DNA from 3 places in the Streptomyces sp. 8N706 genome. Region 3 is predicted to be linked to each of the others. Evidence: predicted binding sites of a transcription regulator. Region 3 holds the regulator's gene; each other region holds the start of a gene.
The links. Region 3 encodes HrcA, which represses chaperone genes, less so after heat shock. Its sites were predicted from a motif close to TTNGCACTCNGNNNNNCNGAGTGCNAA; they were not measured.

Region 1 (7,723 bases), on a different contig from region 3:
ACCGAGCGCCCGTGCGACTACGCGCATGGGCGCGCGAACACCCGTCCCGCCACCCGGTGGCGCCGCCGCCCCCAGCGGGGCTGCCGCGGCACCGTCCTGTTGTTGCCGGCCGCTTCCTCGCCGGATGACTCCGGGCGTGCAGTGCGATCGGATCGCATGGCCACCGCCTGCTCCGCCCGCGCTGCCACCGGTCGCGGCCTGCGCCGGGCCCGGGGCTCGTTTCGCCCCCTGCGGACCGGGTCAGGGTCCCCGGAACGCGCCGTAGGCTGTACGCGTGCTGCTGCTCGCTCTTGACACCGCCACCCCCGCCGTCACCGTCGCCCTCCACGACGGGGACGGTGTCGTCGCCGAGTCGAACCAGGTCGATGCGCGACGCCACGGCGAGCTGCTGCTGCCCGCCGTCGACCGGGTGCTGCGCGAGGCCGGGACGAAGATCGACTCCGTGACCGGCATCGTCGTCGGCGTCGGCCCCGGTCCGTACACCGGGCTGCGCGTCGGGCTCGCGACCGCCGCCGCCTTCGGCGCCGCGACCGGCGCCCCGGTCCACGGGCTGTGCACGCTCGACGGCATCGCGTACGCCGCCGGGCGGGCCGGGCTGGCAGGCCCGTTCACCGTGGCCACCGATGCCCGGCGCAAGGAGGTCTACTGGGCCCGTTACGCCGACCCGCGCACCCGTATCACCGAGCCCGCCGTCGACCGGCCCGCCGACATCGCCGGGCAGGTCGCCTCGGACCCGGTCGTCGGCGCGGGAGCGGTGCTGTACCGCGAGGTGTTCCCGCAGGTGCCCGACGGCATGCCCGAGTACCAGTCCGCGGCGGCGCTGGCCTCCCTCGCGGCGGAGCGGCTCGCCTCGGGCGGGGACTTCCTGCCCGACCGGCCGCTGTATCTGCGCCGCCCCGACGCCCAGGTGCCCGCGAACTACAAGGTGGTCACACCGAAGTGACCGACGTGACCGACGCGACCGCGGGACCCCCCGGCACCGTGACCTTGCGTGAGATGCGCTGGTGGGACATCGAGCCGGTGCTGGAGCTCGAGCGTGAGCTCTTCCCCGACGACGCCTGGTCGCGGGGGCTGTTCTGGTCCGAACTCGCCCATGCCCGAGGGCCGTCGGCCACCCGCCGCTTCGTCGTCGCCGAGGAGAACGGCAGGATCGTCGGCTACGGCGGGCTCTCCGCCGTCGACGGCACCGGTGACATCCAGACCATCGCCGCCGCCCGTGAGCACTGGGGCACCGGGCTCGGCGCACGCCTCCTCACCGACCTTCTGAGGGGCGCCACCGCCTTCGAGTGCCATGAGGTGCTGCTGGAGGTACGGGTCGACAACACCCGTGCCCAGCGGCTCTACGAGCGTTTCGGCTTCGAGCCGATCGGATTCCGCCGCGGCTACTACCAGCCGGGGAACGTGGACGCGGTGGTGATGCGCCGTACCGAATCCTCTGCGGACACCGTCCCCGTCATGGACACCGACGAGCCCGCGATCGTCGGCACAGACACCGACACAGACACCGGCACGGACACAGACACCGGCACGGACACAGACACCGGTACGGACGAACAGGGAACGACCAACGATGGCTGACGAGCCGCTTGTCCTCGGCATCGAGACCTCCTGCGACGAGACCGGCGTCGGTATCGTCCGCGGCCATACCCTCCTCGCCGACGCCGTCGCCTCGAGCGTGGACGAGCACGCCCGCTTCGGCGGCGTCGTCCCCGAGGTCGCCAGCCGGGCGCACCTGGAGGCGATGGTTCCGACGATTCAGCGGGCGCTCAAGGATGCCGGGGTGGCGGCGAGCGACCTCGACGGGGTGGCGGTCACGGCCGGGCCCGGGCTCGCGGGCGCGCTGCTGGTCGGCGTCTCGGCGGCCAAGGCATACGCGTACGCGCTCGGCAAGCCGCTCTACGGGGTCAACCATCTCGCCTCGCACATCTGCGTGGACCAGCTGGAGCACGGCCCGCTGCCCGAGCCGACGATGGCCCTGCTGGTGTCGGGCGGCCACTCCTCGCTGCTGCTGGCACCGGACATCACCAGCGACGTACGCCCCCTCGGCTCCACCATCGACGACGCCGCGGGCGAGGCCTTCGACAAGGTCGCGCGGGTGCTGAACCTCGGCTTCCCCGGCGGCCCGGTCATCGACCGCTACGCGCGCGAGGGCGATCCGGAGGCGATCAACTTCCCCCGCGGCCTCACCGGCCCCCGCGACGCGATCTACGACTTCTCCTTCTCGGGTCTCAAGACGGCCGTCGCCCGCTGGATCGAGGCGAAGCGCGCCGCGGGCGAGGAGGTACCGGTCGCGGATGTCGCGGCGTCCTTCCAGGAGGCCGTCGTCGATGTGCTGACCCGCAAGGCCGTACGGGCCTGCCGGGACAGCGGTGTGGAGCATCTGATGATCGGCGGCGGGGTCGCCGCCAACTCGCGGCTGCGCGCGCTGGCCGAGCGGCGCTGCGAGGACGCGGGCCTCATGCTGCGGGTGCCGCGCCCGAAGCTGTGCACGGACAACGGGGCGATGGTCGCGGCGCTGGGTGCGGAGATGGTGGTCCGCGGGCGCCCGGCCTCGTCCTGGGATCTGCCCGCGGACTCCTCGCTCCCGGTCACGGAAACGCACGTGCCCGGCCAGGATCACGACGACGCTCCCGGCCACGGCAACGCCGACGACCCCGTGCACACTCATGACCACGACCACTTCCATGAGCTGAGCAAGGGCAATCTGTACTCATGACGGTGGCCCTGATGTGGGAGGCGCGGGCCGCCGAGGGCCGCGGCCCGGAGCTGCTGGCGTGGGCGCGCGAGCAGCAGCTCGTACGGACGCCGCTGCGGCGTGAGACGTTCAGCGCGCCCGGGGACCGGGTCCTGGTGATCACCTGGTGGGACGCACCGTTCGACGCCGCCCTCCCCGAACTGCCTGCCCCCGCCGCGGGCCTGCTCCACCGCCCGGTCCACCGCTGGCGCTTCGAGGCGCTCGACCACGATCGGGCGTCCGGCTGAGGCCCGTGCAGGTCACCGGTCAACCCGCTCCCGTGCCACACCTCCCGCGGGCGGCCGTGGCGACAAGGCGGGCTACTGGCCCCCGGGGCCGGCTGAGGCGCAACGGATTGCCGGAGGGATCGCGGAAGGCACAGTCGCGGACGCCGTACGGCCGGTCCATCGGCTCCTGAATTCCTGCCCTGATCGCGTGACCGGATGCCTGACCGGTCGGGTCGTACCCGGACCGGACAGCCGGGCGGTGCGTCAGGACGGAGCCGGGTGGCCGATCAGCATCGTGGGGGCGCCCGCCGCGCGGGTGAGAAAGACCGTGGCCGCGTTCGGACCCTGCGGCTTGACCTTTCTGCGGAGCTCCTCCGGCTCGACGGCCGAGCCGCGCTTCTTCACCGTCAGCTTCCCGACCTCGCGCTCACGGAGCAGCGCCTTCAGCTTCTTGAGGTGGAAGGGCAGCGCGTCGGTGATCTCGTACGCCGTCGCGTACGGGGTCGGGCGGAGCTCGTCCGCTGTCACGTAGGCGATCGTCGGATCGATCAGCCGGCCGCCGACCGCCGCCGCCACGTCCGCCACGAGATGGGCCCGGATCACCGCGCCGTCCGGCTCGTACAGCCAGCGCCCGACCGGGCCCGGCACGGGGTCCGGCAGACCGGCGCCGGTCAGGGTGCGCGGGCCGGGCAGCAGCGTGGCGCGCCGGGTGCCGGGGCCTGTGCCGAACCAGAGGACGGCTTCCTTGACCTCACCGCCGTCCGAGATCCACTCCGCCTCCGCGTCGTCCGGCACCGCCTCGTGGGGAATGCCGGGTGCGATCTTCAGTGCCGCGTACGGAGCCGTACGGGCGGCGCCCACCGCCCAGGACAGCGGCGGGGAGTAGGCCTCCGGGTCGAAGATCCGCCCTCGGCCGCCCCGCCGTGCGGGGTCGGCGAAGACGGCGTCGAATCGGGAGGTGTCGACCTCCGCGACATCCGCGCAGCGCACCTCGATGAGGTCGGCCAGCCCCAGTGCCTCGGCGTTGGCCCGGGCGACCGCGCAGGTCAGCGGGGACCGGTCGACGGCCAGCACCTCCACACCCGCCCGCGCGAGCGCGATGGCGTCGCCGCCGATACCGCAGCACAGGTCGGCCAGCCGCCTGACGCCCAGCGCGGCGAACCGCTCCGCGCGGTACGTGGCGACGGATGTACGGGTCGCCTGCTCGACGCCGTCGGGCGTGAAGAACATGGCGGCCGCGTCCTCGGCGCCGAACTTGGCCACGGCTCGCTGCCGCAGCCGTGCCTGGCCCAGCGCGCTGGAGACGAGTTCGGCCGGGTGCTCCCGGCGCAGCCGGGTGGCGGTCGCGAGTTCGTGCGCGGGCTCGTAGTCGCGCAGGTCCGCGAGCAGGGCCCGGCCCTCGTCGGTGAGCAGGGCGGAGAAGGAGTCGAGGGCATCCACTCGATCAATTGTGGGCCAAGCGGGGGACGGGCCGGGCGCCACGGCGCTGTCGCACCGTCGCCGGGCCCACGTCCTGGCAGGATGCGGCGCCATGAAACTAGTACGACAAAATGAAAAAAGCACTCACGACCGCAGATTCCGCCCCACCGCCTACGGGGCCGCCGCCCTGCTCCTGATCGGCGTCGTCGGAGGAGCCTGCGCGCAGCCTCCCGATCGCGCCGGGCCGCGGGGGCGTGCCGACCCCGAGGGAGGAGTGCCGCCCGGTGCCGGGCACGCCGGAGCAGCTCCTCATGGGGCTCCGCCCTCGGACCGGCGGCCGGACCGGCCCCCGGAGCGGAGGCCGGACCAGCCGCCTGGCCCGCACCCTGACCAGCCGCCTGACCGCCACCCGGACCGGAAACCGGGGCCAGAGGCCGTACCGCATCCGGGCCCCGAAGCCGTACCGCGTCCCACCCCGGCCGACGGACTCGTCGCCCGGCCCGGGGCCGGAGGGAGCCCGGGCGCCGGCACGGGCCCGGGCTTCGTCACCGGGGCCCCCGCGGAGCTCCCCCGGGACCTGGTCATCTACTACCGGGGAGCGGTGAGGTCCGAGGGCGCCCGCCTCGCAGCGGCCAAGCGCTGGGGGCTGAGCCGCCCGCCCCTCCTTCCGCCGGCTCCGCCCACCGTCGCAACGGGGCCGCGCTCCCCCCGGGGCCTCCCCGGCGGCCGGGACCTGCCCCGGGTGCTCACCCGGGTCCCGACCCGCGACCGCGTCGTCTTCCTCACCATCGACGACGGCTCGCACAAGGACCCGCAGTTGATCCGTATGCTGCGCGAGCTCCAGGTGCCGGTCAGCGCCTTCCTGAGCGACTACGTCGTACGCGACGACTACGGCTACTTCCGCGAGCTGCAGAAACTCGGCGTCTCCCTGAACAACCACACCCTCACCCACCCCGACCTGCGCGAGCTGTCGTACGAGGACCAGCGCAAGGAGATCTGCCGCCAACAGGTCATCCTGGAGAGGGAGTTCGGCGTCCGGCCGTGGCTCTTCCGCCCGCCGTACGGCAACTACGACCAGGAGACCCTGCGCGCCGCCCGGAGCTGCGGCGTCCGCGCCGTTCCGCTCTGGACCGAGGAGGCCTTCCCGGACCGGATCGAGTCCGCCGACGAGAAGGGCGAGCTGCATCCCGGCGACATCATCCTCACCCACTTCCGGGGGCGCGGGGAGTGGCCCGGCACCATGCCGGACATGGTCCGCCGGGTGCTGGCCAGGGCCACCGCACAGGGCTTCGCGATCGCCCGGCTGGAGGACTACATCTGAAACCGCGGCCGCCTTCCGCGCGGCGCGCCCGAAGCTCGTTGGCACTCTAGTTGACTGAGTGCTAACGCCGTCATAGTCTCAGCATTGGCACTCTCCACCAGGGAGTGCCAGCCACACAGCGACGGGCAGGTCCGGCACCCGCGACGACGGATCTACCAGGTCGCCACCTCAGACAGTTAACCCCGTGAGATCTCCGAAGGGGGAGGTCGGATCGTGACGACCGCCAGCACCAAGGTTGCCATCAAGCCGCTTGAGGACCGCATTGTGGTCCAGCCGCTGGACGCCGAGCAGACCACGGCCTCTGGCCTGGTCATTCCGGACACTGCCAAGGAGAAGCCCCAGGAGGGCGTCGTCCTGGCCGTGGGCCCGGGCCGCTTCGAGGACGGCAAGCGCCTTCCGCTCGACGTATCCGTCGGCGATGTCGTTCTCTACAGCAAGTACGGCGGCACCGAGGTGAAGTACAACGGCGAGGAGTACCTCGTCCTCTCGGCTCGCGACGTTCTTGCGATCGTCGAGAAGTAATTCGCCCCAGCTTTTTTGATCTGCGCCCCGGCTCCCGTGTCTGAACAACCGGGCGTCCGGGGTGCAGTTCGTTGAGAGGACATACCGAACCATGGCGAAGATCCTGAAGTTCGACGAGGACGCCCGTCGCGCCCTCGAGCGTGGCGTCAACAAGCTTGCCGACACCGTGAAGGTGACGATCGGCCCCAAGGGCCGCAACGTCGTCATCGACAAGAAGTTCGGTGCCCCGACCATCACCAACGACGGTGTGACCATCGCCCGTGAGGTCGAGGTCGAGGACCCCTACGAGAACCTGGGCGCACAGCTCGTGAAGGAGGTGGCGACCAAGACCAACGACATCGCGGGTGACGGCACCACCACCGCCACCGTGCTCGCCCAGGCGCTGGTCCGCGAGGGCCTGAAGAACGTCGCCGCCGGCGCTTCCCCGGCCGCCCTGAAGAAGGGCATCGACGCCGCGGTCAAGGCCGTGTCCGAGGACCTGCTCGCCGTCGCCCGCCCGATCGACGAGAAGTCCGACATCGCCGCCGTCGCCGGACTGTCCGCCCAGGACAAGCAGGTCGGCGAGCTGATCGCCGAGGCGATGGACAAGGTCGGCAAGGACGGTGTCATCACCGTCGAGGAGTCCAACACCTTCGGTCTGGAGCTCGACTTCACCGAGGGCATGGCCTTCGACAAGGGCTACCTGTCCCCCTACTTCGTCACCGACCAGGAGCGTATGGAGGCCGTCCTCGACGACCCGTACATCCTGATCCACCAGGGCAAGATCTCCTCCATCCAGGACCTGCTGCCGCTGCTGGAGAAGGTCATCCAGGCCGGTGCCTCCAAGCCGCTGCTGATCATCGCCGAGGACGTCGAGGGCGAGGCCCTGTCCACCCTCGTGGTCAACAAGATCCGCGGCACCTTCAACGCCGTCGCCGTCAAGGCCCCGGGCTTCGGTGACCGTCGCAAGGCCATGCTCGGCGACATCGCCACCCTCACCGGTGGCACCGTCGTCGCCGAGGAGGTCGGCCTCAAGCTCGACCAGGTGGGTCTCGACGTGCTGGGCTCCGCCCGCCGCGTGACCATCACCAAGGACGACACCACGATCGTCGACGGTGCGGGCAAACCCGAGGACGCTCAGGCACGGGTCGCCCAGATCAAGGCCGAGATCGAGGCCACGGACTCCGACTGGGACCGCGAGAAGCTCCAGGAGCGCCTCGCGAAGCTGGCCGGCGGCGTGTGCGTCATCAAGGTCGGCGCCGCGACCGAGGTCGAGCTCAAGGAGAAGAAGCACCGTCTGGAGGACGCCATCTCCGCGACCCGCGCCGCGGTCGAGGAGGGCATCGTCTCCGGTGGTGGCTCCGCGCTCGTCCACGCGGCCAAGGTGCTCGAGGGCAGCCTGGGCAAGGAGGGCGACGAGGCCACCGGTGTCGCCGTCGTCCGCCGCGCCGTCGTCGAGCCGCTCCGCTGGATCGCCGAGAACGCGGGCCTCGAGGGCTACGTGATCACCTCCAAGGTGGC
Region 2 (7,723 bases), on a different contig from region 3:
CGACCACGGCTAACAACCACGCATGAAGCCACACCAGGCCCTGCTCGAAAACCCGCAGGCACATTGTGGCGCCTGGAATCGCCAGCACCCGGGTCGCTCCGGGTGGCCTCGCCCAACGGCACGCCACCCGGAGCCACTCCTCGCCCACAGCTACAGCCGGGCAGGTGGGCGCGGACGGCTTCCCGCCCACTCCCGGGGAAGCCTCCTCCCCTCTGCGCCGTCAGCAGTTATGCACTTACGTGTTGGCAGGCGCAGGCCATTTGGCGCAAATGAGGCACTTCATCAGCAACTCAACCAAATCCCGGCAGTTACCCATCAAGAACCGGGCCGGGCATAAAGGTCACCGGTACCGCCCACACGGAAGGAGAGGCTTGTGAAGCTCGCGCAGCGCATCACGGCCGCCACCGCCCTCGCACTGTCCACCATCGGACTCTGCTGCACCACCGCATCCGCCGCCCCGTGGGACGACGACCCCGAAATCATCTACTGCGGCAACCCCGTCAACCAGAGCTGGGTCGACACCTCCGGAGGTACCGCCGCCATCCGGCAGCTCAGCCTGGCGATTGCCGGTGACGCCGCCGGCGGCAACGGCGGCGACGGCGGCGACGGCGGCGACGGCAACGCCGAAGGCGGCGAGGGCGGCGAAGGCGGCGAAGCCGAGGGCGGCGAGGCCTCCACAGAGGAGCAGGAGGCCAACGAAAACGACCTCACCGGCGGAGACGGCGGCAACGCCGAAGTGGGCAACTACCAGGACGCCAGCGGCAACCGCTGCGGCAAGGTCACCGACGTCGACAACTCACGCACCCTCGACGAGAGCGTCCGGGTGACGAACAACGACTTCTGACGCCACGACAGGCCCAACAGGCAATCTGCTGGGCCAGTCCAACGCAGAGCGACCTGGTCGGACCGCCCTCAGCTGCGGTCCGACCAGGTCGCTTCGTCGTCAGCCGTCAGGAAGCCAACTCCCGGCGTGAACCTCATCGGCGCCAGCACCCTGCCCCTCCCGCCAAGAAACCACTGAGCGGCTGCTCTCCCGCCCCCAAGGGCCTTACATACCAGGTGATATGACGTATGGTGACCGGTTTGCCACACATCGTCGCGAAGCTCCAGCCTACGAGCAGAACGAACGCCCCCCGTCGGCGTCGGCGCGCCGGACGGGGCCTGCCCAGCAAGATCGACAGGGTAATCCGATGGCTACCGAGCACCTTGATGCCGCCCCGCAATCCGCCCGCACTCCTCACGGCGGACGCCGGTACGGAAGCTGAACGCGGCGGGCCGACACCCGCCCCGTAGGACCGGTGGCACGCCAGTGCCCATGCCTGGGCGAAGTCTCGCCCGACCGTCACCCGGGTGGCCCGGCTCCCGACCGGATCCACGAGTCCGACGCCGACGCGCTGCCCCATGAACAACCGAAGGGAACCACCCATGACAGTTCAACACGCGCCGCCCGGAGCCAGGGCACCATGGAGGGGAGGAGGCGACGCCATGACCCCCAGCACCGCTGATCACCCCCAGATGCCCGTCGAGGACTTCGAGCAGCTCGCCCGCACGGCCCCGGAGACCGTGACGCTGGAATTCATCAACGGAAAGCTGGAGGTCAAGCCGGTGCCGGACGGAGACCACGGAGCGATCATCATGTGGCTGCTCAGGCAATGCATGCAGCAGCGCCCGGAGTTGGCTCTCTATCCGGAGCAGGGGCTCAAGACAGAGAAGTACCGCAAGGGCCGCTCACGCCCCGACGGTTCCCTGGTCCCGGAGGATCATTTCGTGGGGCAGGGAGAGTGGGCCGACCCCGACGGTGTCCTGATGGCCGTCGAGGTCACTTCGCGCGATCCGGACACCGACCGCCGGGACCGCGTGGAGAAGCGCGACGGTTATGCCGCCGCCGAGATCCCGGTCTACCTGCTCATCGACCGTGACGCCTGCACGATCGCCGTCTACAGCGAGCCCGAAAACGGGAAGTACCGCGGCCGGATGTCCTACCCGTACGGAGCGGTCGTCGAGATCCCCGCTCCGGTGAGGATCACGCTGGAGACCGAGAAGCTCAAGGACTACACCCACTGACCGGCCCGGCGGGGCAGGGAACCGGCGTGGCCAGGGGGCGCCCCGAGTGGCGCCGGGGGGCGTGCATGGGGAGGGTGGCAGAAGGGGGCTGTTCGCGTTCCGGCCACCCGGGACGGCCGGACCCGACCTGGAGGCACCGATGCCCGAAGTCACCGTTCCCTACCAGCCCGGCACACCGTGCTGGGTCGATCTCGTGGCCCCCGACCAGCAGGCCGCCCTGGACTTCTACGGCGAGCTGTTCGGCTGGACCGGTGAGATCGGCCCGCCCGAGCAGGGCGGATACTCGATCTGCACGCTCCACGGACGGCCGGTCGCCGGCATCATGTCCGCGCAGGCCATGGGAGACCAGCCCACGCCACCGACCGTATGGACCACCTACGTCACCTCGGCGGACGCCGAAGCCACCGAACGGGCGATCGGCAACAGCGGCGGCACCGTGATGGCGCCCGTCATGGATGTCATGACCCTGGGGCGGATGCTGGTGGCCGCCGATCCCACGGGAGCGGTCTTCGGCGTCTGGGAGCCGAAGGATTTCATCGGCGCGGGGATCGTCAATGAGCCGGGCGCGCTGATCTGGAACGAACTCAACACCACCGACCGCGACGCGGCGGCCGCGTTCTATCCGGCGGTGCTCGGAATCGAGGTCGCCCCCATGGAAGGCGCCGAAAACTACTTCGCGCTGACCGTGAACGGCCGCACGGTCGGAGGGCTCCAGGTGCTGCCTGACGACATGCCCGGCGGCATTCCCCCGCACTGGCTGGCCTATTTCGCGGTCGAGAACACCGATGCGACCGTGGCGAAGCTGACGTCCGTCGGCGGGTCGGTACTCCAGCCACCATTCGACATGGCGGCTGGACGGATGGCCGTGGTCGCGGATCCCCAGGGAGCGCCGTTCGCCGTCATCGCCGCGACGGGCCCGAACCCCACCTGACGCCCCAGCGAACAGCAAGGCCGACAACAGGGCCAGGCGAAGAGCGCACTCACCAGTTGCTGACGCAGCACGGCGCGCCGGCCCGTCGAGTGGCGGGGTCGTCACAGGCAGGAGCGAGCGCGGAATGATGCATCCTGAGGCTTCCTGGATCTGCGAGGCCCAGGACTCCAGGCTCCAGTTCAGTTCAGCAGACTGAACAGTGATGTACAGACGATCAAGCACGCCATCGAACTCAGCAGCGCCACATACAGGCGACGAGTCTGGTCCCGCCGCCAGGCGGGAATGCTGACGTAGTACCCCGTGTACATACCGATCAGATTCAGCACCGAGAGCCAGATGAGTCCCGGATTCCTTGTCGAAACGTAGATGAAGATCCACGGGGATACCACGCCGAAGAAGATCAACGCATTCCTGTGGAACGTGTACTTGCTCTGCGTGGGCCCCTCTCGCGGAATCGGATCTCCCATATCGGGAAGCTCTGGCATCGTCATGCTATTCCTCCGTCGCACGACAGCTGTCGGGCAGAGATCAACTCGGTCTGCACCGTGCGCCTATGCGGCCCGGTTGTCGTAAGCCGAGCCGGGCACCGGGAAGCTCCCGTGCGTAGGCTTCACCGTCGGCTACACCTGCACCGAGTGCGACCGGGCGGCAACTCCTAGGGCCACCGGCGATGCACCGGCCGCTCACCCGGTCGGGGCAGGCGGCAGCGGTGCGCATGTCAGCGCGCGGACTCGGGCCCGGAAGGGCGCGGAGTGACCGGACGGCGCGCGGACGGTGCGGAAACGCCCGAGGGCGGCACCCGGGTGGGTGCCGCCCTCGGTCCGTACAGCTGGAACAGCCGATCCGTGAAGCCGGATCAGAAGTCCATGTCACCGCCCGGCATGCCGCCCGGAGCGGCCGCGGCGGCCTTCTCCGGCTTGTCGGCGATGACGGCCTCGGTGGTGAGGAACAGCGCCGCGATGGAGGCGGCGTTCTGCAGCGCGGAGCGCGTGACCTTGGCCGGGTCGATGATGCCCTCGGCGATCAGGTCGACGTACTCGCCGGACGCGGCGTTGAGGCCGTGGCCCGGGGTCAGGTTGCGCACCTTCTCCACGACGACGCCGCCCTCGAGGCCGGCGTTGACCGCGATCTGCTTCAACGGGGCCTCCAGGGCCAGGCGTACGGCCTGGGCACCGGTGGCCTCGTCGCCCTCGAGCTCGAGCTTCTCGAACACGGAGACGGTCTGCAGCAGGGCCACGCCACCACCGGCGACGATGCCCTCCTCGACGGCGGCCTTGGCGTTGCGCACCGCGTCTTCGATGCGGTGCTTGCGCTCCTTGAGCTCGACCTCGGTCGCGGCACCGGCCTTGATGACGGCCACGCCGCCGGCCAGCTTCGCGAGGCGCTCCTGGAGCTTCTCGCGGTCGTAGTCCGAGTCCGAGTTCTCGATCTCGGCGCGGATCTGGTTCACGCGGCCCTGGACCTGCTCGCTGTCACCGGCGCCGTCGACGATGGTCGTCTCGTCCTTGGTGACGACGATCTTGCGGGCGCGGCCCAGCAGGTCGAGGGTGGCGTTCTCGAGCTTGAGGCCGACCTCCTCGGAGATGACGGTGCCACCGGTGAGGATGGCGATGTCTCCGAGCATGGCCTTGCGGCGGTCACCGAAGCCCGGGGCCTTGACGGCGACGGACTTGAAGGTGCCACGGATCTTGTTGACGACCAGGGTCGACAGGGCCTCGCCCTCGACGTCCTCGGCGATGATCAGCAGCGGCTTGCCGGACTGCATGACCTTCTCCAGCAGCGGAAGGAGGTCCTTCACGCTGGAGATCTTGGAGTTGACGATCAGGATGTACGGGTCGTCGAGCGACGCCTCCATACGCTCCATGTCGGTGGCGAAGTAGGCGGAGATGTAGCCCTTGTCGAAGCGCATGCCCTCGGTGAGCTCGAGCTCGAGCCCGAAGGTCTGCGACTCCTCGACGGTGATGACGCCTTCCTTGCCGACCTTGTCCATCGCCTCGGCGATGAGCTCGCCGATCTGGGTGTCGGCGGCGGAGATGGAGGCGGTCGAAGCGATCTGCTCCTTGGTCTCCACGTCCTTGGCCTGCTCGAGCAGCTGGGCGGAGACGGCCTCGACGGCCTTCTCGATACCACGCTTGAGGGCCATCGGGTTGGCACCCGCGGCGACGTTGCGCAGGCCCTCCTTGACCAGGGCCTGGGCGAGGACGGTCGCGGTCGTCGTGCCGTCACCGGCGACGTCGTCCGTCTTCTTCGCGACCTCCTTGACCAGCTCGGCGCCGATCTTCTCGTACGGGTCCTCGAGCTCGATCTCCTTGGCGATGGAGACACCATCGTTGGTGATCGTGGGGGCGCCCCACTTCTTCTCGAGGACGACGTTCCGGCCCTTGGGGCCGAGGGTCACCTTGACGGCGTCGGCGAGCTGGTTCATCCCGCGCTCGAGGCCGCGCCGCGCCTCCTCGTCGAACGCGATGGTCTTGGCCATGTGAAGTGGTCCTCCCGGACTGGGGTCCCCCCGGACGTAGTCCGAGGGAGGGTGGATACTTCGGACCGCGCTGGCGCCCGCGACGGACGGCCTGCACGCCTGGTGGTTCCTTGCCCCACCGGGCCTGCGGGCCTCACCGACCCGGTCCTGCTGTCACTCTCAACGTCAGAGTGCTAACGCCAATGATTAGCACTCGACCCCATAGAGTGCAAGCGCCCGAAGGGCTCGACGGGGGGTGGTGGCCGGGTGACGCGGTGGGCGCAAGCGCCCGAAGGGCTCGACGGGGGGTGGTGGCCGGGTGACGGCGTGGCGGCACGCGCCCGAAGGACTCGACGACGTGCGGCGGTCGGCAGGTCACTCCCATGCCGATGGCCAGAGGAGGCCGGGCACAAGCGACGACCCGAAGGCCGGTGGTGGCCGGGTGACGGCGTGGCGGCACGCGCCCGAAGGCTCGATGAGCGGTGGGAGTCGGTCAGGGTCCCGCCCATGCCGACAGCCACGGGAGGGCAGGCACACGCCCCACGAAGCCCCCGAAGGCCAGGGGTCGGTGAGCGGCGGGCGGGCCCCAGCTCCCCGCTGGGCCGCTGCTGCGTTCGCGGCCGTACGTGCCCCCGAAGGCCGGTGGACGACCTCGGGCTCCGTACGAGCCTCCGTGTCCTCGAGCGTCGCACCGAGCAGCTCCCGCCGTTCCAGACCCATGCGGTCCGCGCCATTCCGCGAGGGATGCCACGGCGCGTCACCGGGCGATCCGCGAGGGATGCGACGGCGCGTCACCGGGCGCGCCGGGGCGCGCCGCGGCCGTAACAGGAGCGGGCCCGCCCCCTGCTGGGGGCGGGCCCTACGCTGCAGTCAGTCGGCGCGACCTTCAGCCGGCTACACGGACCATGTCCGCCTGCGGCCCCTTCTGGCCCTGCGAGATCTCGAACTCGACCCGCTGACCTTCCTCGAGGGTGCGGTAGCCGTCCATCTGAATCGCGCTGTAGTGCACGAAGACGTCCGCACCACCGTCGACCGCGATGAAGCCGTACCCCTTCTCCGCGTTGAACCACTTGACGGTGCCCTGAGCCATCCCTAACTCCCCTATTACTGGCCCTTGCGCAGGTCCGCACTCCGCGAACCCGGGTCAGACCTCACCCCCCGACAGGTGGGGGTGTGCGCCGGAACGCGTCGACCGCGGCTGAATGTATCTGCACAGATGCCGTCTGCAACAGGTCAATCGGACGAGAAATCCAGCCGCAGCCGACAGGCGCTATCCGCTCAACTGACGGGAATTCAGGGCAAGTCGGGCCGGGCATAAAGTATTAACGCGACAAATTGCGCGCACACTTCGGTCACATCTTGTCGCGTTCTCATATGCAGTCGGCATGGACGCCGGGGGCGGAGCGCTCAACTGTACCGCGCTCAACCACACAGAATGACCCCCTCCGTTTCTCTCACGGAGGGGGTCATTCCTATTACGTAAGGTTGTTGCGTTTATTCCTCAGCAGCCGCCGGCGACCGCCGGAATGATGGAGATACCCGCGCCGTCCGGCGTCGCCGTATCCAGGCCCTCGGCGAAGCGCACATCGTCGTCGTTGACGTAGATGTTGACGAAGCGGCGCAGCTTGCCGGTGTCGTCCAGCACCCGCGCGCCGATGCCCTGATGCTTCTTCTCCAGGTCCGCGAGCACCTCCGCGAGGGTCGCGCCCTCGGCGGGTACCTCGGCCTTACCACCCGTGTAGGTGCGCAGGATGGTGGGGATACGGACGTTGACGCTCATGCGAGGCCAGCCTCTCGGAACGAGTCAAGGGTGGGGCGGATGGTCGCGGACGGGCCCGTGGTCGGGGCCACCGCGTCCAGGGTCTTGAGGCCGTCGCCGGTGTTCAGCACAACGGTCTCGGCGGCCGGGTCGAGCTGACCGGTCTCGATCAGCTTGCGCAGCACCCCCACGGTCACGCCACCGGCGGTCTCGGCGAAGATGCCCTCGGTGCGCGCCAGCTGCTTGATCGCGTCGACGATCTGCTCGTCGTTCACGTCCTCGACGGTGCCTCCGGTGCGGCGGCAGATGTCCAGCACGTACGGGCCGTCGGCCGGGTTCCCGATGGCGAGGGACTTGGCGATCGTGTCGGGCTTCACGGGCCGTACGACGTCGTGGCCGTCCTTGAAGGCCCGGGAGACCGGGGAACAGCCCTCGGCCTGGGCACCGAAGATCTTGTACGGCTTGTCCTCGACCAGCCCGAGTTCGATCAGTTCCTTCAGACCCTTGTCGA
Region 3 (7,723 bases):
CCCGCGCCACCTTGGCGCGGGCGCCGGGGACGGCGACCGAGCCGGATGCCGTACGGCCCGGAGCGCGCGGGGCCGTGACCGAGGGGCGCACCAGCGTGACGACGCGCCCCTCCAGGAGAAAGCCCCGCGGCTCCATGGGAAACACCCGGTGCTTCCCGAACCGGTCCTCCAGGGTGACGGCCGGCCCCTCCGCGGTCTTCTCCGAGCGGATCACCGCACCGCAGAAGCCGGTGACGACCTCCTCGACCACGAGGCCGGGCTCGGCGGGGACCTCGGGGGCGGGCTGTTTCTTCTTCCACGGCTTCCACGGCGGCGTGAGGTCCGGCCCGTACTGTCTGCTGCGCATCGCCCGACAGTAGGAAGAGACCGCGGGCCGTGGCTACGACACGCCGAAGCGGGCCGCCAGCACGTCGCGTTGGGCCCGGACGAACCGGGCATTGACCACCGCACCGTGTCCGGGCACGTACAGTGCGTCCTCACCGCCGAGCTCCAGGAGCCGGTCGAGCGCCGCCGGCCACTGCCCCGGTACGGCGTCCGGACCCGCCTGCGGCTCACCCGACTCCTCGACCAGATCCCCGCAGAAGACGACGCTGGGCGTCCCGCCCTCCCCGGGCACCAGGACCGCCAGATCGTGGCCGCTGTGGCCGGGGCCGACATTCGCGAGCACCGCCTCCCGCCCCCCGCCGAGCCCGATCGTCATCTCGCCGCTGACCAGATGGCGCGGCCGTACGAGCAGATCCGCGGCCTCCGTGGCGGTCTCCGGGTCCACCCCGTGCCGTACGGCGTCGTCGCGCAGCGACTCCCGCCCGCGGCGCCCGAGCATCCGCTCCAAGCCGACCGCCCCGTACACCTCCACCCCGGAGAAGGCCGCGGCGCCGAGGACATGATCGAAATGGGGGTGGGTGAGTGCGAGATGTGTCACCCTCCTGCCGAGCAACCGGTCCGCCTGCCGACGTAGTTCGGCGCCCTCGCGCAGCGTCGACCCCGCGTCCACCATGAGAACACCCGCCGGGCCGTGCACGAGGCCCGCCGTGGCGTCCCAGCCGGGCAGACGGCGCCGCGCGACGCCCGGTACCAGCTCTTCCCAACCCGGCTCTTCCCAAGTGCGGTCCATACGACGACGCTAGTGGTGACGCGATAGCGTTGCCCGCCGCCGGGTCCGCCCGGCGGGCGGGCCGCCCTTGCCCAGCTCATACCACCCGGCCGTACACTGGCTCGGGGGAAGCTGGCACTCAAACGCTACGAGTGCCAGGCGAGGCCACGGAACCACAGCTGGAGGTGTGCGCATGCTCAGTGAACGCAGACTCGAGGTACTGCGCGCCATCGTCCAGGACTATGTGGGGACGGAGGAGCCGGTGGGCTCCAAGGCGCTCACCGAGCGCCACGGTCTCGGTGTCTCCCCGGCCACCGTGCGCAACGACATGGCGGTCCTGGAGGACGAGGGCTACATCGCCCAGCCTCACACCAGCGCGGGCCGTATCCCGACCGACAAGGGGTACCGGCTCTTCGTGGACAAGCTGGCGGGCGTCAAGCCGCTGTCCTCGCCCGAGCGCCGGGCCATCCAGAACTTCCTGGACGGCGCCGTCGACCTGGACGACGTGGTGGGCCGTACGGTCCGGCTGCTCGCGCAGCTGACCCGGCAGGTCGCGGTCGTCCAGTACCCGTCGCTGACGCGGTCGACCGTCCGCCATGTGGAGCTGCTGTCGCTCGCCCCGGCCCGGATCATGCTCGTGCTGATCACGGACACCGGGCGGGTCGAGCAGCGCATGGTGGACTGCCCCGCGCCGTTCGGCGAGGCGTCGATGGCCGACCTGCGGGCGCGGCTGAACAGCCGGGTCGTGGGGCGCCGGTTCGCCGATGTCCCGCAGTTGGTGCAGGATCTGCCCGACTCGTTCGAGACGGAGGACCGGGGCACGGTCTCCACGGTTCTGGCGACACTGCTGGAAACGTTGGTCGAGGAGACCGAGGAGCGGCTGATGATCGGCGGCACCGCCAATCTCACCCGCTTCGGACATGACTTCCCGCTGACCATCAGGCCGGTGCTGGAGGCTCTCGAGGAGCAGGTGGTGCTCCTCAAGCTCCTCGGCGAGGCCAAGGACTCCGGCATGACCGTACGAATCGGGCATGAGAATGCCCACGAGGGGCTGACGTCCACATCGGTCGTCGCGGTCGGCTACGGTTCGGGCGACGAGGCAGTCGCCAAACTCGGCGTGGTCGGACCGACCCGCATGGACTACCCCGGAACGATGGGAGCGGTACGCGCAGTGGCACGTTACGTCGGACAGATCCTGGCGGAGTCGTAAGTGGCCACGGACTACTACGCCGTACTCGGCGTGCGCCGCGACGCAGGGCAGGACGAGATCAAGAAGGCGTTCCGGCGCCTGGCTCGCGAATTGCACCCGGACGTCAACCCGGACCCGAAGACCCAGGAGCGGTTCAAGGAGATCAACGCCGCTTACGAGGTCCTGTCGGACCCGCAGAAGAAGCAGGTCTACGACCTCGGCGGAGACCCGCTGTCCCAGGCGGGCGGCGGGGGCGCCGGCGGCTTCGGCGCGGGCTTCGGCAACTTCTCCGACATCATGGACGCCTTCTTCGGCACCGCCTCGCAGCGTGGGCCGAGGTCCCGTACGCGGCGCGGCCAGGACGCGATGATCCGGCTCGAGGTCGAGCTCGACGAGGCGGCGTTCGGCACGACCAAGGACATACAGGTCGACACCGCGATCGTCTGCACCACGTGCACCGGCGAGGGCGCGGCTCCCGGCACCTCGGCGCAGACCTGCGACATGTGCCGCGGCCGCGGTGAGGTGTCCCAGGTGACACGGTCCTTCCTGGGCCAGGTCATGACCTCGCGGCCGTGCCCGCAGTGCCAGGGCTTCGGGACCGTCGTGCCGACGCCGTGCCCGGAGTGCGCGGGAGACGGGCGCGTACGGTCGCGGCGCACGCTGACCGTCAAGATCCCGGCGGGCGTCGACAACGGAACCCGTATCCAGCTCGCGGGCGAAGGAGAGGTCGGCCCGGGCGGCGGCCCGGCGGGCGATCTCTACGTCGAGATCCATGAGCTGCCGCACCCGGTGTTCCAGCGGCGCGGCGACGATCTGCACTGCACGGTCACCATCCCCATGACGGCTGCGGCGCTGGGCACCCAGTGCCCGCTGGAGACGCTGGACGGGCTGGAGGAGGTCGACATCCGGCCCGGTACCCAGTCCGGTCAGTCCATCCCGCTCCACCAGCGCGGCGTCACGCATCTGCGCGGCGGCGGCCGGGGCGATCTGATCGTGCACGTCGAGGTCCAGACGCCGTCCAAGCTCGATCCGGCGCAGGAGGACCTGTTGCGGCAGCTGGCCAAGCTGCGCGGCGAGGAGCGGCCCTCCGGTCACTTCCAGCCGGGACAGCAGGGGCTCTTCTCGCGCCTGAAGGACGCCTTCAACGGCCGCTGAGGCTCTGCCGACGGCGCGCGGACGACCTGATCCGGTGTCGCCCGCGCGTCGTCGGCTTCGCACGGTCCCGGGGGGTGTGCGCGGGCCGCTCCCGCGGCCTGGTTCCCGCCCGCGGGCCCGAAGCCGGTTTCCCGGCACCGGTTCTCGCCTGCGGCTCGAAGCGCGGTTTCCCCGGCGCCTGATTCCCGGCCGGGGTCCGAAGTCCGTTTCCCCGGCGGCCTGATTCCCGGCCGCGGTCCGATGCCCGGTTCTCCCCGCGGCCTGATCCCCGCCCGCGGTCCGAAGCCCGGTCCTCCCCGGCGGCCCGATCCCCGCCCGCGGCCCCGTGCTTCGGCCGGAGGGAGCCTGGGGCCGCACGCCGTCCGGCTCGTCGGCTCCTCCGCCCCGCGCTTTCCGCCCCCGTGCTTTCCGCGCTTGCCCATTCCGCCCCCCGCGCTTACGACCCGCCCGGCGGCCCGGGTGCCGCTCTCCCGGGGCGGGACCGCCGCCCGACCCGGTCGCACGGAGCCGAGCCCGTTCGAGGGCGCGGGCCGGGGACGTGACACCATGTGGTCATGCCCTCCGCGCTCACCGATCTCTCGCCGTACCCCATCGTGCAGGCCCCCATGGCCGGTGGCGCCTCCGGCCCGGAGCTCGCCGCCGCGGTCTCCGACGCCGGTGGCCTCGGCTTCCTGGCCGCCGGGTACAAGACGCCGGAGGCCATGTACGAGGAGATCAAGCAGCTGCGCGGGCTCACCGCCCGGCCCTTCGGCGTGAATCTGTTCATGCCGCAGCCCTCCGTCGCCGACCCGGCCGCCGTCGAGGTCTACCGGGAGCAGCTCGCGGGCGAGGCGAGCTGGTACGAGACCCCGCTCGGTGACACGGACGGCAGCACCGACGACGCCTACGAGGCCAAGCTCGCGATCCTTCTGGACAACCCGGTCCCGGTCGTCTCCTTCACCTTCGGCTGCCCCTCCCGGGCCGTCTTCGACGCCCTCACCGCCGCGGGCACCCTGACCGTGGTCACCGTCACCACCCCCGCCGAGGCGCAGGCCGCCCAGTGGTCCGGGGCCGACGCCGTCTGTGTGCAGGGCATCGAGGCGGGCGGCCACCAGAGCACCCACCACGACGACCCGTACGCCGACGGCACCGGCACCGGAGTGGGCCTGCTGACGCTCATCACCCAGGTCCGTGAGGCCGTACAGCTGCCGATCGTCGCCGCCGGCGGGCTGATGCGCGGCGGGCAGATCGCGGCCGTACTGGCCGCCGGGGCCACTGCGGCCCAGCTCGGCACGGCGTTCCTCGTCTGCCCCGAATCCGGTGCGAACGCCCTGCACAAGCGGGCCCTCACCGACCCGATGTTCCCCGGCACCGAGCTGACCCGGGCCTTCTCCGGCCGTCCGGCGCGCGGGCTGGTCAACCGATTCATCCGTGAGCACGGCCCGTACGCCCCGGCCGCGTATCCGCAGATCCACTACCTCACGGCCGGGCTGCGCAAGGCCGCGGCCGCGGCCGGGGACCCGCAGGGCATGGCGCTGTGGGCGGGGCAGGGCCACCGGATGGCGCGCGAGATGCCCGCGGGCCGGCTCGTCGAGGTCCTGGCGTCCGAAATGGAGGCCGCACGGGCGTCGTTGACGCGGGGCGCCGCCTCGTGACCGCACCGGTCTTCGTCGTCGATGCCGTGCCCCGCACGGCCGAGTTCGTGCTGGATGGCGCCGAGGGGCGGCACGCCGTCTCGGTACGGCGGATGCGCCCCGGGGAGGACGTCGTCCTGACCGACGGGCACGGCAGCCGGCTGGACGGCGTGGTGCGCGCGGTCGAGGGCAAGGACCGGCTGGTCGTCCAGGTGGGTGCGTGCTCCGCCGAGGAGGAGCCGTCCCCGCGGATCACCGTCGTCCAGGCCCTCCCCAAGGGCGACCGAGGCGAACTGGCCGTCGAGACCATGACCGAGACCGGCGTCGACGCGATCGTGCCGTGGCAGGCGGCCCGCTGCATCACCCAGTGGAGGGGCGACCGGGGCGCCAAGTCCCTCGCCAAGTGGCGGAGTACGGCCCGCGAGGCGGGCAAGCAGTCGCGCCGGGTGCGCTTCCCCGACGTCGCGGAGGCGATGACGACCAAGCAGGTCGCGGCCCTTCTCGGCCGGGCCGCCTTCGCCGCCGTCCTCCACGAGGACCGTGACTGCGACAGCGAGCCCCTGGCCACCGCCGAACTCCCCGCCGAGGGCGACATCGTGCTGGTCGTGGGCCCGGAAGGCGGTGTCTCGCCGGAGGAGTTGGCGGTCTTCGCGGAGGCGGGCGCGAAGCCGTACCGGCTGGGTCCGACCGTGCTGCGTACCTCCACCGCCGGTACGGCGGCCACGGCGCTCCTCCTGGGGCGTACCGGCCGCTGGTCCTGAGCGGCCGGTACGGACCGCGGCGTTCCGCGCGAGCCGGTCCCCACCTGCTTGAAACCGCTGGTGGGGGGTGGGGTCGCCTGGTTAGTGTGGCGGGCGTGACGCAGCCTTCGTACCTCCGGTTCCCGCACTTGCACGGCGAGTTGATCGCCTTCACCGCCGAGGACGACGTCTGGGCGGCGCCTCTCGACGGCGGCCGCGCCTGGCGTGTCAGCGCGGACAACATGCCCGTTTCGCACCCACGGATCTCTCCCGACGGCCGGCACATCGCCTGGACGTCGACCCGCGACGGGGCCCCCGAGGTGCACACCGCTCCGCTCGACGGCGGCCGTTCGGCCCGGCTGACGTACTGGGGCAGCGTCAAAACCTCGGTCCGCGGCTGGACCCCCGACGGCGACATCCTGGCGATCAGTGCGTACGGGCAGGCGTCGTTGCGCCGCACCTGGGCACGGGCCGTCCCGCCGGACGGCGGCCCGGCTCGTACGCTCCCGTACGGACCGGTCGGTGACGTGGCGTACGGGCCGGACGGAGCCGTGCTCCTGCTGTCGGCCACGATGGGGCGCGAGGCCGCCGCCTGGAAGCGCTACCGCGGTGGCACGGCAGGCAAGTTGTGGATCGACCGCACGGGCGGCGGGGAGTTCGAACGGCTCCACGCCGGGCTGGACGGAAACCTGGAGTGCCCGCTGTGGGTGACCGGGGTGTCCTCCGGCGAAGGCGGCCAGGGCGGCCAGGGCAGGATCGCCTTCCTCTCCGACCACGAGGGCGTCGGCGCGCTCTACTCCTCCCTGCCCGACGGCTCCGACCTGCGTCGCCACACCGCCGTGGGGGCCACGGAGCCCGGGGGAGGCTTCTACGCCCGCCACGCCGCCACCGACGGCACGCGGGTCATCTACTCCTCCGCCGGTGAACTCTGGCTGCTGGAGGACCTGGAGAACGCCGAGCCGCGCCGCCTCGACATCCGCCTGGGAGGACAGCGCAGCGACCTCCAGCCGCACCCGGTCCGCGCCGCCGCGTATCTCGGCGACGCCCGCCCCGACCGGACCGGCCGCGGAAGCGCCGTCGAGGTGCGCGGCAGCATCCACTGGGTCACCCACCGCGAGGGCCCGGCCCGCGCGCTCGCCGCCGAACCCGGCGTACGGGCCCGTATGCCCCGCACCTTCCACGCCGCCCGCGACGGCCGCGGCAGCTCCCGCGGCGCGGAGCATGTCGTCTGGGTCACGGACGCGGAGGGGGAGGACGCCCTCGAATTCGCCCCCGCCGCCGGTACGGCGCCCGGAGCCGCCCCGCGCCGCCTCGCCGCCGGGCAGCTCGGCCGGGTCCTCGACCTCGCCGTGGCCCCCGATGGCAGCCGGGTCGCGGTGGCCTCCCACGACGGCCGCGTCCTGCTCGTGGAGCGTGAGTCCGGCGAGGTCCGCGAGGTTGCGAGCAGCGCGTACGGGGACGCCGACGGCCTGGTCTTCTCGCCCGACTCCGGCTGGCTCGCCTGGTCCCACCCCGGCCCCGGCCCGCTGCGGCAGCTGAAGATCGCCAACACCGCCGATCTGTCGGTCGCCGACGCCACCCCGCTGCGCTTCAACGACTTCTCGCCCGCCTTCACCACCGACGGCAGGCACCTCGCCTTCCTCTCCGAGCGGGCCTTCGACCCGGTCTACGACGCGCATGTCTTCGACCTCGCGTTCGTGGGCGCCTGCCGTCCGCATCTGATCACCCTTGCGGCGGCCACGCCCTCGCCGTTCGGCCCGCAGCGGTACGGCCGCCCCGTCGAGGACGAGAAGCCCGAGGGCGACGGCGACCGCCGTGACGGCGAGGAGCACGCCCCGCCGGCCACCCGTATCGACCTCGACGGGCTCGCCGACCGCGCCGTGCCCTTCCCGGTGGAGGGCGGCCGTTATTCCACGCTGCGCGCCGCCGAGGG

Region 1: the regulator HrcA is predicted to act here: its motif matches at 5,740-5,766, upstream of groES (co-chaperone GroES).
Region 2: the regulator HrcA is predicted to act here: its motif matches at 5,661-5,687, upstream of groL (chaperonin GroEL).

Annotation. Positions count from the first base shown of each region.
Region 1 covers NZ_JBQQBW010000005.1:114,665-122,387, forward strand. The annotation lists gene tsaB (tRNA (adenosine(37)-N6)-threonylcarbamoyltransferase complex dimerization subunit type 1 TsaB) at 275-943, shown strand; gene rimI (ribosomal protein S18-alanine N-acetyltransferase) at 997-1,578, shown strand; gene tsaD (tRNA (adenosine(37)-N6)-threonylcarbamoyltransferase complex transferase subunit TsaD) at 1,571-2,716, shown strand; gene ACTWQE_RS04085 (hypothetical protein) at 2,713-2,982, shown strand; gene ACTWQE_RS04090 (THUMP-like domain-containing protein) at 3,226-4,410, opposite strand; gene ACTWQE_RS04095 (polysaccharide deacetylase family protein) at 5,123-5,701, shown strand; gene groES (co-chaperone GroES) at 5,915-6,223, shown strand; gene groL (chaperonin GroEL) at 6,315-7,723, shown strand, end outside.
Region 2 covers NZ_JBQQBW010000004.1:90,664-98,386, forward strand. The annotation lists gene ACTWQE_RS03090 (hypothetical protein) at 374-844, shown strand; gene ACTWQE_RS03095 (Uma2 family endonuclease) at 1,486-2,064, shown strand; gene ACTWQE_RS03100 (VOC family protein) at 2,204-2,995, shown strand; gene ACTWQE_RS03105 (hypothetical protein) at 3,175-3,486, opposite strand; gene groL (chaperonin GroEL) at 3,852-5,474, opposite strand; gene ACTWQE_RS03115 (cold-shock protein) at 6,340-6,543, opposite strand; gene ACTWQE_RS03120 (MoaD/ThiS family protein) at 6,955-7,233, opposite strand; gene thrC (threonine synthase) at 7,230-7,723, opposite strand, start outside.
Region 3 covers NZ_JBQQBW010000055.1:30,097-37,819, reverse strand. The annotation lists gene ACTWQE_RS20885 (DUF3097 domain-containing protein) at 1-346, opposite strand, end outside; gene ACTWQE_RS20880 (MBL fold metallo-hydrolase) at 380-1,114, opposite strand; gene hrcA (heat-inducible transcriptional repressor HrcA) at 1,287-2,303, shown strand; gene dnaJ (molecular chaperone DnaJ) at 2,304-3,437, shown strand; gene ACTWQE_RS20865 (nitronate monooxygenase) at 3,992-5,071, shown strand; gene ACTWQE_RS20860 (16S rRNA (uracil(1498)-N(3))-methyltransferase) at 5,068-5,811, shown strand; gene ACTWQE_RS20855 (S41 family peptidase) at 5,907-7,723, shown strand, end outside.